3 regions of the Priestia sp. 53B2 genome follow, and region 3 is predicted to be linked to each of the others. Evidence: riboswitches for the same ligand, from Rfam matches in the RefSeq annotation. Region 3 holds a riboswitch; each other region holds the start of a gene.
What was found. A riboswitch is a leader RNA that binds a small molecule or an ion and turns the genes downstream of it on or off. The one in region 3 is predicted to bind lysine.
Positions count from the first base shown of each region.

Region 1: it holds a riboswitch for lysine, as region 3 does, so the genes downstream of both, ACN6NE_RS24800 (amino acid permease) here and lysA (diaminopimelate decarboxylase) in region 3, are expected to answer to the same signal.
Region 2: it holds a riboswitch for lysine, as region 3 does, so the genes downstream of both, ACN6NE_RS08225 (aspartate kinase) here and lysA (diaminopimelate decarboxylase) in region 3, are expected to answer to the same signal.

Region 1 covers NZ_JBLZXA010000030.1:42,352-46,643, forward strand. Annotated here, with positions in the region: gene ACN6NE_RS24790 (ethanolamine ammonia-lyase reactivating factor EutA) at 1-1,118, opposite strand, end outside; gene thiT (energy-coupled thiamine transporter ThiT) at 1,274-1,852, opposite strand; TPP riboswitch at 1,916-2,016, opposite strand; lysine riboswitch at 2,191-2,375, shown strand; gene ACN6NE_RS24800 (amino acid permease) at 2,478-3,917, shown strand; gene ACN6NE_RS24805 (hypothetical protein) at 3,954-4,292, opposite strand, start outside.
Region 2 covers NZ_JBLZXA010000008.1:936,983-941,274, forward strand. Annotated here, with positions in the region: gene ACN6NE_RS08215 (succinate dehydrogenase cytochrome b558 subunit) at 1-209, opposite strand, end outside; gene ACN6NE_RS08220 (YslB family protein) at 699-1,226, shown strand; gene ACN6NE_RS08225 (aspartate kinase) at 1,278-2,510, opposite strand; lysine riboswitch at 2,652-2,829, opposite strand; gene uvrC (excinuclease ABC subunit UvrC) at 2,895-4,292, opposite strand, start outside.
Region 3 covers NZ_JBLZXA010000027.1:510,155-514,446, reverse strand. Annotated here, with positions in the region: gene ACN6NE_RS23130 (NAD(P)/FAD-dependent oxidoreductase) at 1-701, opposite strand, end outside; gene ACN6NE_RS23125 (CBO0543 family protein) at 1,037-1,549, shown strand; lysine riboswitch at 1,616-1,798, shown strand; gene lysA (diaminopimelate decarboxylase) at 1,944-3,272, shown strand; gene ACN6NE_RS23115 (dicarboxylate/amino acid:cation symporter) at 3,325-4,292, shown strand, end outside.

The sequences.
Region 1 (4,292 bases), on a different contig from region 3:
GGATCTTCTGCACTGAAAATAGTTGAAGCCTGCATACATGAAGCTCGAGCTCTTTCTTGAAACAGCTGCGGATTCCATGTCTCCTCTTGCTGAACGGGTATTTCTATAATGGGAATATTTTTTAGTGGCAGCCGCTTCGACCCAATGTATACGGTTGATCCGCTAACTTCTGTATTTTGCATACCAGCCCCAATTACAGTAGCGCGCGTTGTCTCAGCGGCTTGAGATACTTGGATGGATTGAAAATGATATGCTAGAAGCGGACCAACGTCTCCGTGTATGGCCACTTCCTTCACTGTTTTTGGCTTTTGTTTCTTCATCATTGCTCCTACTCCTCCTGAAACCATGATCGTTTCAGGAGGTATAGAAGATCTTGTATGAGGAGAAACGAGCAGCGAGGAACTTTGATTCAGCGCTTTTACATAATTCACGGTTTCTTCAGCTAGTAATTGACAGATAGACGAGAGCTTTTCAAATGTTTCTTTTTCACCTTCTCGCAGTATTAAAGAATTATTTTTTAAAAATTCAGTTAAATAAGGTGAAATGTAGGTTACAAAACCGTCTGAATTCAGACGAATTAACCTTCCCCCCACATGCAGTGTAAACGTTTCTATCACTTTTCCATTTTGACATAAAGCGATGTTAGCAGTTCCTCCCCCTACATCAATATTGGCAATTACTGCATTGGTTTCAGCGGAACGTTGAATTGCTCCTGATCCTTTTGCTGCTAATATTCCTTCCAAGTCAGCGCCGGCTGTTGCAACAACAAAATCCCCAGCATGTTCGGCTAGATAGTGAACGATACTTTCTGCATTTTGCTTTCTAGCCGTTTCTCCTGTAATGATCACAGCGCCTGCCTCCACTTGATCTAAGGAGATTCCTGCATTCTTATACTCTTGTTCTAGTAGTACCGTTAATCTTTGAACATCGATTTCAACATCGTTTAGCATAGGGGTGGTATAGATAGAACTTGCATACGTTACGCGACGATCAATAATTTGACAGCCTGGCAGCGTAAACTGATTTTGTTGATTTGCTATTAACAGCTTGCTTACAATCAGTTTTGTTGTGCTTGTTCCAATATCTAAACCTATGCTCGTTATCCATTTCTGTAGCATGCTATCAATCCCTTATCTCGTTTGAATATGGTGATTATCATAAAACAATTTTTTGAATATTTCACTAACTATGTTATCAAACCTGACACACTTTGTGTAAACAAAGGTGACAAATGACAAAAAAGACTAAATCTTGGTAGATTTAGTCTTTTTGCTTATGATGAGTGTGATTTAGTTACAATCATTCTTGATGCCGATGGAATTAACAATGAAAGAATGACTAAGCAGGCTATTAGTGACCCTACCATTGAAATCCCGTTCATTGAAAAAGAATACCATAGAGCGGACATGCCCTTTGGCGCGTATGATCCCCAGAAAATAATACCCGCAATAAAGTGCCAGAAATACCGTGCGAAGCTGCCGATAACAAGGGATAAAACAATCAAAACAAAAGCTTTTGATCTGTTATTGTTAGCTAAATTTATTTTAATAGATTGCGAAAAAATACCTCCAAAACCTATAAAAGCAAAAGCCACAATATATTCAATAAACGTTTGTAGCGCTGTTAAAATATAAGCCGTTCCTGTTGCCAACTGCAGCAGCCCCCATAATAGACCAGATAGAGCTCCGCCTTTTACTCCCCAGCGAAAGCACATAATAAAAATGGGCACCATGGAGAACGAAATACTCACAGCCGTTGCAATCTTAATGGAAGGCAAAAGATCAAGTAGAAGTGCCAATGCTGCAAAAATGGCTATTTCAATTTTAGCCTGTAAAGGTAATGCTTTATTCACGTTTCTCACTCCTGTTTTTTGAATCATTCATATCAAACGGTTTACACAGGAGTAAGCAAATATATGCTACTATTTCCACATTCCTACGCTAGCGTTAACTAACAGGTTCGAAGGGTCTGAACAATTTGTTCACTCTCAGCACGGCGGCTCCCCCTGTGGTACGTTCGGATATTTATGTAGTATTATGACAACATTCATTATACCATATGTAACAAAATAGATTCGAGAGGTTTCAAAGATGTTTCTATTTTCTGAATCTATTTTTTATAATGACAATCGTTTTAGTATTTGGTATACTTCTTTTATGTCAAATGAATATAAAAAACCCTCATCCTAATCGATGAGGTAGAGGTCGCAGTTTTTAATAGTAAAGCAACGGAAATGCAGAGAACATTGAGGATGTTGCTTGAAAGGAAAAATTGCCGAAGTTTAGATCACTTCTCGGTTGATTTAAGCTGGGGCTGTCTCCGAACAGGAACAGAACTGTCACATCATGCAAGTGATGTGAAGAGCTATCTTCACGGAAGGCTGACGCGGTTTTCAGATTTAAAAGCGCGCACATATACTGCGGGCTTTTTTTATGTTATCCCGTCTCTTTCCGTACATTCGAAAGGAGTATTTATCTATGCAAGAGCAGCAAGAATTAAAACGTGGGTTGAAATCTCGCCACTTAACGATGATTTCATTAGGAGGAGCCATTGGAACAGGCTTATTCCTAGCAAGTGGTGGAGCAATTCACACAGCAGGACCAGGGGGAGCGCTTTTAGCTTACGCTATCATTGGTGTCATGGTTTACTTTTTGATGACCAGCCTGGCGGAGCTCGCAGCTTATATGCCTGAAGCTGGTTCGTTTAGTACGTATGCGTCTCGGTTTGTAGATCCATCCTTTGGTTTCGCTCTCGGCTGGAACTATTGGTATAACTGGGCTATTACGATTGCAGCTGAATTATCCGCTGGAGCCCTTATTATGAAATTTTGGTTCCCAAACTCTTCTTCTATTTTATGGAGTGCCCTGTTTTTATTAATTATGTTTGGGCTTAACTACCTTTCTGTAAAAGGATTTGGTGAATCTGAATTTTGGTTTTCGTTAATTAAAGTAGTAACGGTTATCATCTTTTTAGTTATTGGTATTATGATGATTTTTGGTATCTTTAACAATGAAGCACCAGGTTTTAAAAACTTCACGCTTGGTGATGGACCCATTCACGGTGGATTCTTTACTGTCCTAGGTATTTTTATGGCTGCTGGTTTTTCATTCCAAGGAACAGAGTTGCTTGGAGTCGCAGCTGGAGAAAGTGAAGATCCGGAAAAAACGGTTCCTCGCGCAGTTAAACAAGTCTTCTGGCGCATCTTGTTATTTTATATTTTAGCTATTTTTGTTATTGGGATGCTTATTCCATACACAGCGGATTCATTAGCAAGTGATGATGTGCGGGTAAGTCCGTTTACTCTAATATTCGAACGATCAGGTCTGGCGTTTGCAGCATCGGCTATCAATGCCGTTATTTTAACAGCCGTTTTATCTGCTGGTAACTCAGGTATGTATGCTTCTACGCGTATGCTGTGGAACTTAGCGAAAGATGGAAAAGCACCAAGGTTCTTAGCAAAAGTAAATAAACGAGGCGTTCCGGTTAATGCTTTAATCGCAACGGCACTTGTCGGTACACTTGCATTTGGTGCTTCATTTTTTGGAGACGGTGCAGTATACACGTGGTTACTTAACGCTTCTGGTATGTCTGGTTTTATTGCTTGGTTAGGAATTGCAATCAGCCACTATCGTTTTAGAAGAGCATTTGTTGCCCAAGGTCATGATTTGAGCGAACTTCCATATCACGCAAAACTTTTCCCGTTTGGTCCTATCTTTGCCTTTATTTTATGTGCTGTTGTTATTTTAGGTCAAAACTATTCGGCGTTTATGGGTGATTCGATTGACTGGTACGGTGTACTTGTTTCTTATATCGGACTTCCTTTATTCTTAATTGTTTGGTTAGGATACAAATGGACGAAAAAGTCAAAACTTATTCCGTTAAAAGAATGCCAAGTAACAGTGAAAAAATACGAATAAAAAAAGCTCTCTATTCAAAAGAATAGAGAGCTTTTTTTATGTGATCTGATCAGCAAAATGAAGAGATATATATGCGGGCTGATTTTTCATAACAAGCATATAACCTTTGAGGGGACGATTACAGTAATCAGCAGCTTCTATATAATAAATATGCTGAATTAACCTGCTTAAATGGGTTACAAAAGATGGAAGTTGATGAGTAGGAATGCTTTGAATGTAGTCTATGATTTCTTGTTTAGTTTGAAGGCCCGAATGGGTACATTCTAACAGATGAAAAAGCGGATCTGCTGCTATAGTAGATAGTTCAGAGTTGTGTTTGATTCTATTCAGCTGGATATGCAGTTCGTTTTTGGACCATCTTTTTGGAATAGCTCT
Region 2 (4,292 bases), on a different contig from region 3:
TGAAAAACGATTGGTAAGAAAATAATGAAAATTTCTAGAGCATAGCGGAAAGGTAAGCTCTCCATGAAGTGAGCTGCTTGATTAAATGATTCTTCTCCCTTTGTCGCGAAATGATTCACAACTAAATGCTGTGTTAAGAAAATCCCGATTGGTATTACCCCAAGTAATGAATGGATTCTCCGATATTGAAACTCTCTGTTTGCCGCCATCTGCGTAGACCCCCCTTAGTTAAATGAACATAGTTTGTGAAGAACTTTCTTACTCCCACTAGACAAATAGATTAATCGTGAATAGAGGAAATGAAAACCTTTGCATTTCCTAATAAAGTATGTGACAGGTTAATTTTACTCCCATCGATTAAGAGCGTCAAGGCAAGATATTTAAATCTTCTATAAAATATAAATTTATAAAATTTTATATTTGTTAACGCTTACTATATTGATGTTACAGATTTTTTCTTTCTATTATAATATTGCTTGCCACAACTAAGTAAGCGTTTACTTTATACTTTTATTGTAAACAAGTTCACAAAACATTTACACAGGTAAAAGTACCCTTTTAAAAGGTATATTATGGATTTTTTATCTTTACATCTAACTCTTTTTACCATAATAAAGATCCTCTTACATTTTATTAAAAAAATGCGTGAGAGGTTTTTTAGATTTGTATATAATAGTAGTAAAGAAAGAGGGGAAAGCATGAGCAATTTACAAACAGAATCACAGCAAGAACTTGAAGAGACGATGGAAACATCAGAACCTAATGTCACAGCTGAAACAGAGAGAACTCTTGATCACGTTTCATATTTCGGATACAGCCTTTTGCGTGACGTGTTAATTCCAGAGCTTCTTGGAGACGAAACGAATACCATTTCATACTGGGCAGGAAAACACCTTGCGCGGAAATACCCGTTAAATACAATGGATGAAATCGTCGCTTTTTTTAAAGCAGCTTCCTGGGGAACACTGACGCTCGCAAAAAAAGATAAATATTCACTAGAGCTTGAGTTATCAGGTGATGTGGTCAGCAAAAGATTTCAGCAGGAAACTTGTTCGTTTCATCTTGAGTCAGGATTTGTGGCTGAACAGATTCAGCGTCAAAACAACTGCCTAACAGAAGCCTACCTAACACATAAAGAAAAGAACGGAAAAGTGCTGATTTCCGTGCAGTGGGACCGAAAAGATATCTTACCTACCGAAACACGCGCGGAGCGTTATAAAAAGTAGGAAATACGTATATATAAAAGACGTGGAGATACCACGTCTTTTTTCTCTTCTTTATACTTGCACTGCTTGCTGCTCTTCTAATTCAAATGCTACGTGAAGCGTCTCAACAGCTTTTACCATATCAGCGTGCGGTACAACTGTAGATACTTTAATTTCAGACGTGCTGACCATCTTCACTTCAATTTTCTCTCCTGCCAGCACTTCAAACATTTCGGCTGCAACGCCTGGATTAGAAATCATGCCAGAGCCGACAATTGATACTTTAGCCAGACCGCTTTCATGTTCAATACGCGTATATCCTAAAGTAGATTTATACTCTTTTAAGACGGCAAGAGCGGCGTCTACGTCTACGGTTTTAATAGAAAATGAGATAGAGAGACGATTATTAGCCGTTACGTTTTGAATAATAATGTCCACATTTAACTGTTCTTTTGCTAATGCTGTAAAAATAGTAGAAAGAGTTTGCAACTCGTTGTTTAACCCTTCAATTGTCACCCGTGAAATATTATCTTCAAACGCAATTCCTCTTACGACTAAGTTTTGTTCCATTGAAACTTCCTCCTCAACAATCGTTCCATTCTCATTTTCTAAGCTTGAACGCACTTCTAGCGGTACCTGATAATTTTTTGCAAACTCAACAGCGCGCGGATGCAGCACCCCTGCTCCCAAATTGGCTAATTCTAACATTTCGTCATATGAAATAGAGTGAAGCTTACGAGCATCTTCTACATAGCGCGGATCTGTCGTAAACACTCCTGTTACGTCTGTATAAATATCACATTTTGCAGCTTTTAATGCTGCGGCAAGAGCTACTGCCGTCGTGTCAGAGCCGCCTCGACCTAATGTTGTAATGCTTCCATCTTCTGAACAGCCTTGGAATCCAGCTACTACTACGATTCGACCTCTATCTAATTGGCTTTGAATAAGAGTCGTGTCAATGTGCTGGATTCGTGCATTGCTGTGAACTGCTTCCGTCTGAATACCAGCTTGCCAACCTGTTAGCGAAGTTGCTTCATGCCCTTTGCATTGAAGAGCCATTGTTAACAGGGAAATCGTTACTTGTTCTCCAGTTGTAAGAAGCATATCCATTTCGCGTTTGCTTGGACTGCCCGTAATATCACTTGCTAATTTCACCAGTGCATCTGTAGTTTTGCCCATTGCCGATACAACAACAACTACTTGGTTACCGCGCTCTACTTCTTGGATAACACGGTTTGCTACATGTTGGATACGTTCAACAGAACCAACAGATGTTCCACCAAATTTTTGAACGATTAATGCCATAATTTTGTTCATTCCTTTTCAATAAATTTGCATATGCAGGATGATGAGAAGCTAATTTTTTTTACTCAGACAATAAAAAAAGCAATGAGATGAGCTCTCATTGCTTAACGAACGAAAATTATAAAACATAACCGTCCACTGCCGTGAGATAGCTCTCCAAGAATCTACATCTTGACAATCCTACGTTTATTCAACGCAGAACCAGCAATCATTACTATGAGGTAATGTTCACTTCGGCAAATTTCCCTTTCCGCATCATTCATAAGAGCTCATACCCTTCCTGATACGTACTGATTAAATTTGCACCTCTATCTTCACTTCATTTGATGAAGTGTCGTATGAAATTAGTTAATAGCTTATCAAATATTTTCTATTATTTCAAGACTATTTTTGCAATGTTTCATAAATTTTTTCAGCAATGTTTTGAGGAACACCTGAATTCCGAATATCTTCAACCGTTGCTTCTTTCAATTTTTTCACCGAACCAAAATACTTTAACAAAGCTTTTTTACGCTTTTCTCCCACTCCCGGAATGTCGTCCAGAACGGACTGAAAAGCGGACTTAGAGCGCACTTGACGGTGGAAGGTAATCGCAAAGCGGTGAACTTCATCTTGAATTCGCTGAAGCAAATAAAATTCTTGACTATTGCGTTCAAGCGGTATGATTTGAGGAGGCTCACCAATCATCAGGTTGGAGGTTCTGTGCTTATCATCTTTGACAAGACCTGCTGTAGGCACTAAAAGTCCCAATTCATTTTCGAGAACGTCCTGTACTGCAGCTAAATGCCCTTTGCCTCCATCTACAACAATTAAATCTGGAAGCGGAAGACCTTCTTTTAACGCTCTGGAATACCGTCTGCGAACTACTTCTCTCATGGAACTGTAATCATCTGGTCCCTTTACGGTCTTAATTTTATATTTGCGATATTCTTTCTTTTCCGGTTTCCCATCAACAAAAACAATCATCGCAGAAACTGGGTCTGTTCCTTGAATATTTGAATTATCAAATGCTTCAATCCGATAAGGAGCGGCAATTCCAAGCTCTTCTCCTAACCGTTCAACTGCGCCAACCGTGCGCTCTTCATCTCGTTCAATTAAATAGAATTTTTCACCGAGCGCAATTTTTGCATTTTTACACGCAAGTTCTACTAATTCTTTCTTTTTGCCTCGCTTTGGATGCTGAACCTCTACTTCTACTAATTTCTCAGCCAACTCTGCATCAATCGTTGCTGGAACCATCACTTCTTTTGGCTTAATATTTTTGGCATAAAACTGACCGATAAAAGTTAAGAAATCTTCTTCTGGCTCTTTATAAAAAGGAAACATAGAAACTTCTCGCTCAATTAATTTCCCTTGGCGAATAAAGAAAACTTGAACACACATCCAGCCCTTATCATAAGAATAGCCAAACACATCTCGATTAACAAAATCATTAAACGTTACTTTTTGCTTTTCCATTGTCGCTTCGATATGAGCAATTTGATCTCGATATTCTTTAGCCCGTTCAAAGTCAAGTTCTTCTGAAGCTTTTAACATTTTTTCAGTTAACTCTGTTTTGACATGCTCATATCCACCATTTAAAAACCGCGTGATATTTTCAATAATTTGTTTGTTTTGCTCTTCTTTTACTTCTTTTACGCAAGGAGCTAGACATTGCCCGATATGGTAATACAAACAAGGCCTGTCTGGCATGGTAGAGCACTTTCTTAATGGATAAATGCGATCAAGAAGCCGCTTTGTTTCATTTGCAGCTTGAACGTTAGGATAAGGACCGAAGTATTT
Region 3 (4,292 bases):
GGGAGATGCAAGTGGACAATTTGCGCTTTTTGAAAGCTTGCTAAAAATTTCACTCCAAGAGGCTCTAGTAATTGATTTGCCCACGCTCCTGCTGTTACGATTGTTGTACTTGCTAGAAGGGTTTGTCCATTTACGGCAACGCCCGTTACTTGATTATTTTCATAAAGTAGTTCTGCGTTTCCTTCTATTATTTTTGCACCGTTTTTCTTCGCTGCATTCACAAGTGCGTTTCGAAGAGCTCTCCCGTTAACGCGAGCGGCTCCACTAATATGAACTGAACTGTATTCTTCCGAAAGAACCGGAAACAAAGCCTGTGTTTCTTTAGCGGATAAACGTGTAATCTCGCCTATTTCAGGAGCTTCTTCCCGACGCTTATATGCTCTTTCTTCCATTTTTGCAAGCTTTTGTTCCTCAGTATGTAAGCTAATTGCTCCTACTCGCTTATATCCCGTATCCGTTTCTCCATCTTCTTCTAATTGCTGAATTAATGTTTGATAGTACTTGGCGCCGCCTTTTGCTAAGCGGTACCATGCTTTATTTCGACGCTGCGAAAGCCATGGACAAACAATCCCTGCTGCTGCATCAGTAGCTTGACCAGCATCCTTGCGATCTATCAATGTCACATCTGCTCCTGCTTTTGCTAAATGATATGCTGTAGAAGCTCCAAGTATCCCAGCTCCAACTACGATGTATGTTTTCATACCAAAACACCCTTTTCTTTCTTCTAGTATTCTCATGCTATATGTACGCAATTTTAGCATAGCAAAAAAAGAAGTCACATACTAGGCGAAGCTATTTTGAGCTTATTTTTGAGTCTTGCTGACTTTGACATATAGCTCCTTTCATTGTAAACAAAAGCGCAATAAGTTCTTTTACGGAGATTATAGTGAGATGAAGCAAACCACAAATAGTGATCGCGCATATTTAACGCTGCGCTTACCGCTTTTTTATTATGGTTTCTGAATAAAAAAATGAAAGAATAAAACCACTATAATATGTAAATAAAAAGAAGTAACCATTATTTTAAGGAGAGCGTATGCAATCTTCATTTGTATTATTTTTTATCATTCTTGGTTTACTATTTGGCAAGTGGCGAAGGTATCAAGAATACTATCCTACTTTGCTGTTTTGGGTCACGGGGAATTTGCTTTATGAAGTGCTGCTGTTTCATCACCGCGTATGGGTATTTCACCCTGTTGGTATTGATCATCTTTTTCTACCCGATCACCTAATGGTTTCCCTTGGAATAACCTTAATTATTTATCCGTTTGTTATACCGGTTTTTTTAGGAAGGCTGCCGCTGCATGTAAACGGCCGGCTGTGGTGGATTCTTTTGTGGGCGCTTTTATTTACTGTGATTGAGTTCATTGCTTATGTTAATCACAGTATCACTCATCATTATGGATGGTCGCTGCTGTGTTCTTTTCTCTTCAATATTGTCACGTTCTCACTTTTAGTCATTCATCAGAAGACAGCACTGGCTGCTTGGATTCTATCTGGAAGCTTCATAGCTTTCTTATTTATTTTTTTTGATATTCCTATGCCTTAACTTTTCATTGACTAGACGGAGGAAAAGGAAATATAATAGGAATTACATTTAAATATAATTTTCCTCTCTGAGAATAGAGGTGCATGAAATCAAGAGTCACTTATTGGAGACTAATGGAGTCTGTGAAGATAAGTAAAAGGGATTTCGTGCCGAAGTATATAAACATCCATTGTGTTCATATACTGGTTCAGTATTGAATAAATGCTGAGCTGTCACAAACCATTTGGTTTGTGGAGAGCTATTGAAGAGATGTTGATGCCTAGAATGTAATAATACTTTATTATTATGAAACCAAGACGCGTGAACATCACTTCATGGGTCTTTTTTGTGTTTTTCTACTGACCATCAAAGTTCAAAGTTATAGTTGAATGATTTAAATGGAGGGATACGGATTATGTACTTACATGGAACGAGTAAAATTAACAGCAGCAATCATTTAGAAATTGGGCAGTGCGATACGGTCGAACTGAAAAAACAATACGGCACTCCCCTATACATCTACGATCAAGAATTAATTGAAACGAAATGCAAGGCCTTCCATTCAGCCTTTCGAAGAAGCGGATTTTCATATCAAATCGCCTATGCAGGGAAAGCATTTCTTTGTATGGAAATGGCTAGCCTTTTAACGAAGCTTGATATGTCACTAGATGTGGTCTCAGGAGGCGAATTATTTACAGCGCTTGAAGCTGGATATCCAGCTGAACGCATTCATTTTCACGGAAATAATAAAACGATTGAAGAAATGGAAATGGCGCTTGATGCGAATATTGGCTGTTTTGTTGTTGATAACTTTACCGAACTTGAAGTTTTGCATGCCTTAGCAGCTGAGCGCAAACAGAAAGCATCTATTCTTCTGCGTGTTACTCCAGGGATTGAAGCCCATACACATGAGTATATTATGACCGGACAGGAAGACTCCAAGTTTGGATTTGGTCTTTCCAATGACCAAGCCATGAAAGCAGTAAGTTCTGCGTTAGAAAAGCCTTACTACGATCTTTTAGGCATTCATTGTCATATTGGTTCGCAAATTTTTGAAGTAGATGGTTTTTCTCGTGCCATTGATATTTTAACTGATTTCTTATTCAGCATTCGTGATAAAATGGAATTTGAAGTAAAAGTTTTGAACGTAGGTGGTGGTTTTGGTATTCGTTATACCGAAAGCGACTCTCCTCTTCCAGTTGAGTATTATGTAGATGCACTGACAGAAAAGCTAAGCCGCACGTTAACTGAACAGAATTATACCCTTCCAGAAGTCTGGGTTGAGCCTGGAAGAAGCATCGTAGGAGAAGCAGGTACAACGCTTTATACAATTGGATCAACGAAGGAGATTCCAGGTGTACGAAAATACGTAGGAATTGACGGCGGTATGACCGATAATATCCGTCCTGCTCTTTACGATGCAAAACATGAAGCTGTCTTGGCTAATAGAGTGACGGATAAAAAAGATGAAACAGTATCAATTGCGGGTAAATGCTGTGAATCAGGAGATATGCTTATTTGGGATATTGATTTACCGCGCGTTAATCAAGGAGATTTATTAGCAGTGTCCTCTACAGGTGCCTACAACTATTCAATGGCTAGCAATTACAACCGTATTCCGCGCCCTGCTGTTGTATTTGTAAAAAATGGAGAAGCTCGTCTTGCTGTAGAGCGAGAAACATACGAAGATTTGGTGCGTAAAGATGTAAAGCCAGTCGTTACTACGTATGCAATGAGCAAATAATAGCTGTTCTTGCGTAGTAAAGAAGCTATTGGTGTTTGGAGGAAATCTAGCTATGGTTTTAAGTGTATTTAAAACGTACAGATCATCGCTTATTCTGCTTCTCGCTATTTTAATTGGCGGGATAGCAGGATATGCTATTGGACCCGATGTGGCAGTCGTGAAGCCTTTTGGTGATTTGTTTCTTAATTTGATGTTCATGATTATCGTTCCCCTTGTCTTTTTTAGTGTGGCTTCGGCGATTGCAAACATGAACGAAATGAAACGTCTTGGTAAAATTATGCTAGGAATTGCCGTTGTGTTTGTCGCCACTGCTGCTGTTTCAGCCGTTTTAGGCTTTTTAGGCGCATCACTTTACAACCCGCTACATAATGTAGATACTTCTGCCATTAAAGAATTGATGAGTGACAGTGAAAATACAGCTGAAAAAATGACGCTTTTAAATCAGCTTGTTAGCACATTTACTGTACCTGATTTTGTTCAGTTATTTTCGAAAGAGCATATTTTACAATTAATTGTCTTTGCCGTTATTTTCGGTATTGCTACCACAATGGCCGGTGAAAAAGGACAGCCTATGGCGAAATTTCTGACTTCGGGTCAAGAAGTATCGATGAAGGTTGTTAAAATTGTGATGTACTATGCTCCAATTGGTTTAGGATGCTATTTTGCTACTGTAGTAGGAGAACTTGGACCAAAGATCTTACAAGGGTACGCTAGAGCATTTATTCTTTATTTATTAATTGCAATCGTTTACTATTTCGGTTTCTTTACGCTATATGCATGGATTGCTGGCGGTAAAGCAGGAATTAAGCTGTTTTGGAAAAATGCAGCTGCTCCTTCTATCACCGCTATTGCTACCTGTTCTTCTGCTGCATCTATTCCGGTCAATTTAGATGCAACAAAGAAAATGGGTGTGCCGCTGGATATTGCTGAAACGGTGATTCCATTAGGAGCAAACACGCATAAAGATGGTTCTGTTATCGGTGGTATTCTAAAGATTGTTTTCTTATTCAGTTTGTTTGG